2 regions of the Streptomyces sp. NPDC005492 genome follow, and region 1 is predicted to be linked to the other one. Evidence: riboswitches for the same ligand, from Rfam matches in the RefSeq annotation. Region 1 holds a riboswitch; the other holds the start of a gene.
The links. Region 1 has a riboswitch for thiamine pyrophosphate ahead of thiO (glycine oxidase ThiO). Riboswitches for the same ligand answer to the same signal wherever they lie in the genome.
Positions count from the first base shown of each region.

Region 2: linked by a shared signal. The riboswitch ahead of ABZT04_RS15655 (thiamine ABC transporter substrate-binding protein) and the one ahead of thiO (glycine oxidase ThiO) in region 1 are both predicted to bind thiamine pyrophosphate.

Region 1 is NZ_JBEXDX010000051.1:11,783-16,164, reverse strand. It holds gene pknB (Stk1 family PASTA domain-containing Ser/Thr kinase) at 1-508, opposite strand, end outside; gene ABZT04_RS39330 (thiazole synthase) at 613-1,407, opposite strand; gene thiS (sulfur carrier protein ThiS) at 1,411-1,611, opposite strand; gene thiO (glycine oxidase ThiO) at 1,608-2,762, opposite strand; TPP riboswitch at 2,760-2,872, opposite strand; gene ABZT04_RS39315 (hypothetical protein) at 2,924-3,274, shown strand; gene ABZT04_RS39310 (FAD-dependent oxidoreductase) at 3,307-4,382, shown strand, end outside.
Region 2 is NZ_JBEXDX010000009.1:199,412-203,793, forward strand. It holds gene rlmN (23S rRNA (adenine(2503)-C(2))-methyltransferase RlmN) at 969-2,075, shown strand; TPP riboswitch at 2,107-2,213, shown strand; gene ABZT04_RS15655 (thiamine ABC transporter substrate-binding protein) at 2,210-3,286, shown strand; gene ABZT04_RS15660 (iron ABC transporter permease) at 3,334-4,382, shown strand, end outside.

The DNA.
Region 1 (4,382 bases):
TGACCGTGTCCACGGACCTGACCAGCCCGAAGTCGGCGACCTTGACCCGGCCGTCGTCCCCTATGAGCACGTTCTCCGGCTTCATGTCCCGGTGCACGAACCCGGCCCGGTGCGCGGCACCCAGCGCGGCCAGCACCGGCTCCAGGATGTCGAGGGCGGCCCGCGGCTGGAGCGCCCCGCGCTCGCGCAGCACGTCCCGCAGGGTGCAGCCGGCGACGTACTCCATCGCCAGATAGACGTACGACCCCTGGGCGCCCTGGTCGAAGACCTGCACCACGTTCGGGTGCGCCAGCCGCGCCACCGACTTGGCCTCGCGGATGAACCGGTCGACGAAGGAGGCGTCGGCCGCCAGCCCCGGGTGCATCACCTTGAGCGCGAGGACCCGGTCCAGGCGGGTGTCCACGGCCCGGTAGACCGTGGCCATCCCGCCGACGGCGATCCGCGCGTCGACGCGATAGCGGCCGTCGAGCAGCTGCCCGACGAGAGGGTCATGAAGGGTCGTATCCACGCAGGTGAGTGTACGAGCCGAGGCTGACAGCGCCGCCTTTTCGGCCAGGATCGGGGCGGTACTGCAGCCGAGCTGTGACGGATCCCACGCTGTGGAACGGGTGTTCAGAAGGCCGGCCGCTCCGGGTCCAGCCGGGCCAGGCCCTCCGCGGGGGACGAGGCCTCGGCGAAGTGCCTGCGCGGGATACGTCCCGCCCGGAACGCCAGCCGTCCCGCCTCCACCGCGCTCCGCATGCCGGAGGCCATCAGCACCGGCTCCCGCGCCCGCGTCACCGCCGAGGCGAGCATCACACCCGCGCATCCCAGCTCCATCGCGAACGCGGCGTCGGACGCCGTACCGGCCCCCGCGTCCAGGATCACCGGCACACGCGCGTGCTCGGTGATGAGCTGGAAGTTGTGCGGGTTGCGGATACCGAGCCCGGAGCCGATCGGCGAGCCCAGCGGCATGATCGCCGCGCACCCGACGTCCTCCAGCTTCCGCGCCAGCACGGGATCGTCGTTCGTGTACGGCAGCACCGTGAACCCGTCGTCGACCAGGGTCTCGGCGGCATCGAGCAGCTCGATCGGGTCGGGCAGCAGGGTCCGCTCGTCCGCGATCACCTCGAGCTTGATCAGGGCCGTCCCGAGCGCCTCCCGCGCCAGCCTGGCCGTCAGCACGGCCTCGCCTGCCGTGAAGCAGCCCGCCGTGTTGGGCAGCACCCGGATGCCCAGCCGGTCCAGGACGGACAGCACCGAGCCGTGCACGGAAGCGTTTACGCGCCGCATCGCGACCGTCGTCAGCTCCGTTCCGGAGGCCACCAGCGCGCGCTCCAGGACATCGAGGCTCGGCGCGCCTCCGGTGCCCATGATCAGACGGGACGTGAAGTTCGTGCCACCGAGGACGAAGGGGTCGTCGGCCATGGGTCAGCCTCCTTGGACGGCGGTGAGGACCTCGACGCGGTCTCCCTCGGAGAGGGGCGTCGACGGCCACTGCGCGCGCGGGACGACGGTTTCGTTGAGGGCGGCGGCCACACCGGAGGGCGACGGGGCCAGGGACCGCACGAGGGTGTCGAGAGCCGTGCCGGGAGCGATCTCCCGGGGCTCCCCGTTGACGGAGACGTTCATACGCGCGACTCCGTGAGGGCGAACCGCTTCGGGGTGAACGGACGCGCCTCGTCCGGCAGTTCACCGGTGGCCAGCGCGTGTGCGAGGGCGTCGCCGGTGACCGGGGTGAGCAGCACGCCGTTGCGGTAGTGCCCGGTGGCCAGCAGCAGCCCCGGCAGTCCGGTCGGGCCGAGCAGCGGCGCGTTGTCGGGCGAGCCGGGGCGCAGCCCGGCCCGGGTCTCGGTGAGCGGGAGTTCGGTGATGCCCGGGATCAACTCATGGGCGTCACGCAGCAGTTCGTAGACACCGCCGGCGGTCACCGTGGTGTCCCAGCCCAGCTCCTCGCTGGTCGCGCCGACGACCAGCTCGCCGTTCTCGCGCGGCACCAGATAGACCTGGCTGCCGCGCACCACGGCGCGCACGGTGCGGTTCAGGAACGGCGCGTACCGCTCCGGCACGGTCAGCCGCAGCACCTGCCCCTTCACGGGCCGTACGGGCGGCAGGACGTCGTCGGGAACCCCCTCCAGCCGCCCGCTGAGACTGCCGGCCGCGAGCACCACCTGATCCGCGCCGAGCGCTTCTCCGTCCCGCGTGACGATTCCGGCGGCCCGCTCCCGTACGACCGTGAGGCGCTCGGCCCAGGTCCGGTGGAAGACGACGCCGGCCCGCTCGCAGGCGGCCACCAGCGCGTGCGCCAGCCGCCGGGGATCGACCTGGTGGTCGCCGTCGACCCGGAGCCCCCCGCGTACGCCCGGCGCGAGCATCGGCTCCAGGCGCCGACACTCACGCCCGGACAGCCACTCCGAGTCCAGCCCCGACTGCCGTTGCAGGGCGTGCAGTTCCCGCAGATGGGCGCGGTCGTCGGCGTCCAGGGCGACGGCGAGCGTGCCGCAGCGGCGATAGCCGAGATCCAGCCCGGTGAGGTCGGTCAGCTCGGCCGCGAAGTCCGGGTAGCGGTGCGCCGAGGCCAGGTTGAGGGCGAGCAGGGTCTGCTCGCCGTAGTGCAGCTCCGTGACGGCGGCCAGCATCCCGGCGGCCACCTGAGCGGCCCCGCCGCCCGGCTCGGGGTCCACCACAGCGGTGGCGAACCCGCGCTGCGCCGCCCGCCAGGCCGTGACCAGCCCGATGATTCCGCCCCCGACGACGAGGACGTCTGACGTACGTGTAGGCATGGGCGTCCAGCCCCTCCCTTCGCCGGCATGACCCGGATCAGGTTCGTACGGTCGGAGGCCGGCCAGCCTCCCTCTCAGCCCGGTACGTCCGGACTCCCGCGAGTGCTTTACGTTGGCCACCCTAGCCCGTGCCGTATCCCTCAGTAAGGGAGCCTCCGCTCATGGCCCGCTCGCTCGACGGTCTCGTCCTCGCCCCCGTCGTGGACCAGGCACCGGGTCAGGTCGGGACGCGCACCCGGTTCGCCTACCACGAGAAGGACGGCGAGATCTGGGCCGAGTACGCGGGCGGCGACGTCGTCCGCGGACATCTCGTCGGCACGCGCGCGGGGGACCGGCTCGACTTCCGGTACGTGCAGTTGAAGCGGGACGGGACGACCTCCTCCGGGCACTGCGTGTCCCAAGTGGTCGAGCTGCCCGACGGCCGCGTCCGCCTGGAGGAGACCTGGGAGTGGGAGTCGCAGCCGGGCAGCGGGACGAGTGTTGTGGAACAGCTCACTGAACGCGCCCCCTGACTGACGAATTGTCAGGTGTCTATGGTGATCGGATGAGCGAGCAGACACGTGTGGTCGTCGTCGGCGCGGGCATGGCCGGGGTGCAGACCGCGGTCGCCCTGCGGGAGCAGGGCTTCACCGGGACCGTCACGCTGATCGGCGCGGAACCCCATCAGCCCTACGACCGCCCGCCGCTGTCCAAGGCCGTGCTGCTGGGCAAGGCCGAGGGGTCCGCCTTCGACGTCGACTTCGAGGCGCTCGGCATCGAGGTGCGGCTGGGGCGCGAGGTGGTGGGCCTGCGCCCCGCCGAGCACGAACTGGACACCGCCGAGGGCCCGGTGCCGTACGACGTCCTGGTGCTCGCGACCGGTGCCGAGCCGATCCGGCTGCCGGGCGCCGAGGGCATTCCCGGGGTGCATCTGCTGCGCACTCTGGACGACGCCGAGCGGCTGCGGCCCGTGCTCGCCCGGCAGCACGACATCGTGGTCGTCGGCGCGGGCTGGATCGGCGCGGAGTTCGCCACGGCCGCGCGCGAGGCGGGCTGCGCGGTGACCGTCGTGGAGGCCGCCGACCGGCCGCTCGCCGGCGCGCTGCCCGCCGAGGTGGCCGCGCCGATGGCCGCCTGGTACGCGGATGCCGGAGCCTCGCTGCGGACGCACGCGCGCGTGGCGCACGTCGAACCCGGCGAAGTGGTCCTCGACGACGGCTCCCGGCTGCCCGCCGGCGCCGTCGTGGTCGGCATCGGCGCCCGCCCCGCCACCACCTGGCTGACCGGCTCCGGCGTCGCACTGGGCGCCCACCACGAGGTCCTGGCCGACGACCGGCTGCGCACCTCGGTGCCGGACGTGTACGCGGTCGGCGACTGCGCCTCCTTCCCTTCGGGAAGGTACGGCGAGCGCCTTCTGGTCCACCACTGGGACAACGCCCTCCAGGGCCCCCGCACGGTCGCCGCGAACATCATCGGGGAGGTCCCGGCGGTCTACGACCCGGTGCCGTACTTCTGGTCCGAGCAGTTCGGCCGCTTCGTCCAGTACGCCGGCCACCACGCGTCCGCCGACACGACCCTGTGGCGCGGCGATCCGTCCACCCCGGCCTGGACCGTCTGCTGGCTGCGCGAGAACCGCCTGGT
Region 2 (4,382 bases), on a different contig from region 1:
GACACTAGCGGACGCTAAACGATTTGTTTAGCGTCCGCAGAAACAGTCCAGGTCGGAGTGGGTAAGCGATATCCGGCGGACGCTGCGGACGCTATCTCTCCCCAACTCTCTAGTAAGAGAGTGAAGGACGGCTCTTCAGGAGGGGGAATCGCGGCCTGCCCCCTGAAGAGCCCTGGTGAGCCAGTCGGGGCAAGAGGAGCACGACGGCGCCCATCCACGGATGCCACCCGCCCCTTGGTGGCGCTACGGACTGCCTTGCCGCGCTACGGCGGCCGTGCTCCTCTTGCCCCGACTGGAGACCGTCCTCAGGAGCCTTCCAAGGGGCAGTCGCTCGCTGGGCTCGTCGGCGGGCGGCGCGCGAGCGGAGCGAGCCCAAGGGCGTGCGGCCGTAGGCCGCTCCCTCTTCATCGCGGCGGACAGACGGCCGGGCGCGATCCGATAGCGGTTCGGCGGCACCCCTCTCGGAGGTGCCTAACGGCCCGATTGGGGGTCAGCCCGCACAGGTCGCTAACCGCTAACACGCTGGTCACCTGCGGTTTTGGTCGCTATCAGGGTCGCTATCGTTAGCGACCCTTGCCGCTATCGATAGCGGCTCGGATGTAAGGAGTGACCGCTATCGGAGCCGCTAACGTTAGCGGGCCTAACGACTCACGTTAGTGCGGCTACGGCACCCGCCGGGCCGCGCTGCTAGGGCTCGCAATGCGGCCGTCGTACACCATGCCGTACGGGGCTTTCTACAGGTTCCATGGGTGTGGCCTCTATCGTCTAGCGCCCTGGTCAGACAGGGTGTAAGCCGCTAGCGAGACCTCTAGCGGTAGAGGGTCTGACCTCTACCGCTAGAGACCTGATCCGGGCCGTCTGCGGGCCGTCCGAGGGTGACCGACGACGACAGATGCCCACAGCCAACGACCACCGTGCGCCTCTTCGGCCGCAGGTCACACGATTCGATCTGCGACACTGGTACAGCCATGCCTAAGCCCGGAGAACTCACATTCGTCGCCCCCCGCGGAGCCAAGAAGCCCCCGCGGCACCTTGCCGATCTCACGCCTGCCGAGCGCAAGGAAGTCGTCGCCGCGATCGGGGAGAAGCCGTTTCGCGCCAAGCAGCTCTCGCAGCACTACTTCGCGCGGTTCGCGCACGACCCGGAGCAGTGGACCGACATCCCCGCCGGTTCGCGCGCCAAGCTCCAGGAGGCGCTGCTTCCGGAGCTGATGAGCGTCGTACGGCATCTGTCGACCGACCAGGACACCACCCGCAAGACGCTGTGGCGGCTGTTCGACGGGACGCTCGTCGAGTCGGTGCTGATGCGGTACCCGGACCGGGTGACCATGTGCATCAGCTCGCAGGCGGGGTGCGGGATGAACTGCCCGTTCTGCGCGACGGGTCAGGCCGGCCTCGACCGGAACCTCTCCACCGGTGAGATCGTGCACCAGATTGTGGACGGCATGCGGGCGCTGCGCGACGGCGAGATCCCCGGCGGTCCCGCGCGGCTGTCCAACATCGTCTTCATGGGCATGGGCGAGCCCCTCGCCAACTACAAGCGGGTCGTCCAGTCCATCCGTGCCCTCACCGACCCCGAGCCGGACGGCCTCGGGCTCTCGCAGCGCGGGATCACCGTCTCGACCGTCGGACTGGTCCCGGCGATCCACCGCTTCAGCGACGAGGGCTTCAAGTGCCGCCTCGCGATCTCGCTGCACGCGCCCGACGACGAGCTGCGCGACACCCTGGTCCCCGTGAACACGCGGTGGAAGGTGCGCGAGGTCCTCGACGCCGGCTGGGAGTACGCGGCGAAGTCCGGACGCCGGCTGTCCATCGAGTACGCGCTGATCCGCGACATCAACGACCAGGCCTGGCGCGGTGACCGGCTCGGCCGACTCCTCAAGGGCAAGCCGGTGCACGTCAACCTGATCCCGCTGAACCCGACGCCGGGCTCCAAGTGGACGGCCTCCCGCCCCGAGGACGAGAAGGCGTTCGTCGAGGCCATCGCCGCCCACGGCGTGCCGGTCACCGTCCGGGACACCCGCGGCCAGGAGATCGACGGAGCCTGCGGTCAGCTCGCCGCCACCGAGAGGTAACCTTCACCTGCACCACCTGTACGTACACCTTCATATCCGACAGGGGAGCGCGCAGCGCTGAGAGTGCGGCAATCGGGCCGCAGACCCTCTGAACCTCGCCCAGGTCATTCTGGGTAGGAAGTTCGGTCATCACCGTGAACACCAAGAAGTACTGTGCTGTCCTCGTCGGCCTCGGCCTGGTCACGCTGTCCGCGTGCGGCTCGGGGTCGGACGGGAGCAGTGGCTCCGACTCCAAGACCGTCACCCTCGTCAGCCACGACTCGTGGGCCGTCTCGAAGAGCGTCCTCAAGGACTTCGAGAAGCAGTCCGGCTACACGGTCAAGGTCCTCAAGGACGGCGACGCGGGCCAGGCCGTCAACAAGGCGATCCTGACCAAGGACAACCCCCAGGGCGACGTCTTCTTCGGCGTCGACAACACCCTGCTCTCCCGCGCCCTCGACAACGGCCTCTTCCAGTCCTACGACGCGAAGGGCGCGGATCTCGTCAAGTCCGCGTACCGCGTCGACCAGAGCAAGCACCGGGTCACGCCCATCGACACCGGCGACATCTGCGTCAACTACGACAAGGCGTACTTCAGCAAGCACAAGCTGACCCCGCCGGCCTCCTTCGCCGACCTGGTCAAGCCGGAGTACAAGAACCTCCTCGTCACGGAGAACGCGGCCACCTCCTCACCCGGCCTCGGCTTCCTGCTGGGCAGCGCCGCGCAGTACGGCGACGACGGCTGGCAGGCGTACTGGAAGAAGCTCAAGGCCAACGGCGTGAAGGTCGTCGACGGCTGGGAGCAGGCCTACGACCAGGAGTTCTCCGGTTCGGCCGGTGGCAAGAAGGCGGGCGGCGACCGGCCCCTCGTCGTCTCGTACGCCTCCTCGCCGCCCGCCGAGGTCATCTACGGCGACCCGAAGCCGACCACCGCGCCCACCGGGGTGTCGTACGGCACCTGCTTCCGGCAGACCGAGTACGCGGGACTGCTCAGCAACGCGAAGAACACCAAGGGCGGCAAGGCCTTCATCGACTTCCTGCTCACCAAGGAGTTCCAGGAGGACATGCCGCTCAACATGTTCGTCTACCCGGTGATCGAAGGCGCCACGGTGCCGCAGGAGTTCGTGAAGTACGGCCGCCAGGCCCCGGACCCCGAGACGATGGCGCCCGCGAAGATCGCCGCCGACCGGGACCAGTGGGTCAAGTCGTGGACCTCGCTCGTACTGAAGTAGCCCAGCGGCGGAAGACCCGCACAGGGAACGCGACGCGGCTCGGACTCATGGCCGTGCCCGTCGCGTTCTTCGCGGTGTTCTTCGCCTACCCCGTCGCCTCGATCGTCGCGCGCGGCCTCAAGGTGGACGGCGCCTGGCAGTTGGGCCGCATCGGGGACGTGCTCGCGCAGTCGGACATCCGGCACGTGCTGTGGTTCACCACCTGGCAGGCGCTCGCCTCCACCGCGCTCACGCTGCTGATCGCGCTCCCCGGAGCGTATGTCTTCGCGCGCTTCGACTTCCCGGGCCGGCATGTGCTGCGGGCCGTCGTGACGGTCCCCTTCGTGCTCCCTACGGTCGTCGTCGGTACGGCGTTCCTCGCCCTCGTCGGCCGGGGCGGACTCCTCGACGACCTGTGGGGCGTACGCCTCGACACCACCGTGTGGGCCATCCTGCTCGCGCACGTCTTCTTCAACTACGCGGTCGTCGTACGGACGGTGGGCGGCCTCTGGGCCCAGCTCGACCCGCGTCAGGAGGAGGCCGCGCGGATGCTCGGCGCCTCCCGGCTCCGGGCCTGGCGGCAGGTGACGCTGCCCGCGCTCGCGCCCGCCGTGGCCGCCGCCGCGCTGATGGTCTTCCTCTTCACCTTCACCTCCTTCGGTGTGGTCCAGATTCTCGGCGGCCCGACCTTCTCGACCCTCGAAGTGGAGATCTACCGCCAGACCTCGGAGGTCTTCGACCTCTCCACGGCGGCCGTGCTGACGATCGTCCAGTTCGTCGCGGTGGGCGCGATCCTCGCCGTCCACGCCTGGACGGTACGGCGACGGGAGACGGCCCTACGGCTGGTTGACCCGTCGGTGACCGCACGGCGCCCGCGCGGAGCCGGCCAGTGGGCGCTGCTCGCCGGGGTCCTCGTCTCCGTCCTCGTGCTGCTCGTGCTTCCGCTCGCCGTGCTGGTGCAACGGTCCCTGGACACACCGGACTTCGGTTACTACCGGGCGCTGACCCACGACGACGGCGGCACCTTCCTGGTCGCGCCGATCGCCGCGATCGGCAACTCGCTGGAGTACGCCGTCGCCGCCACCGCCATCGCCGTGGTGATCGGCTCTCTCGCCGC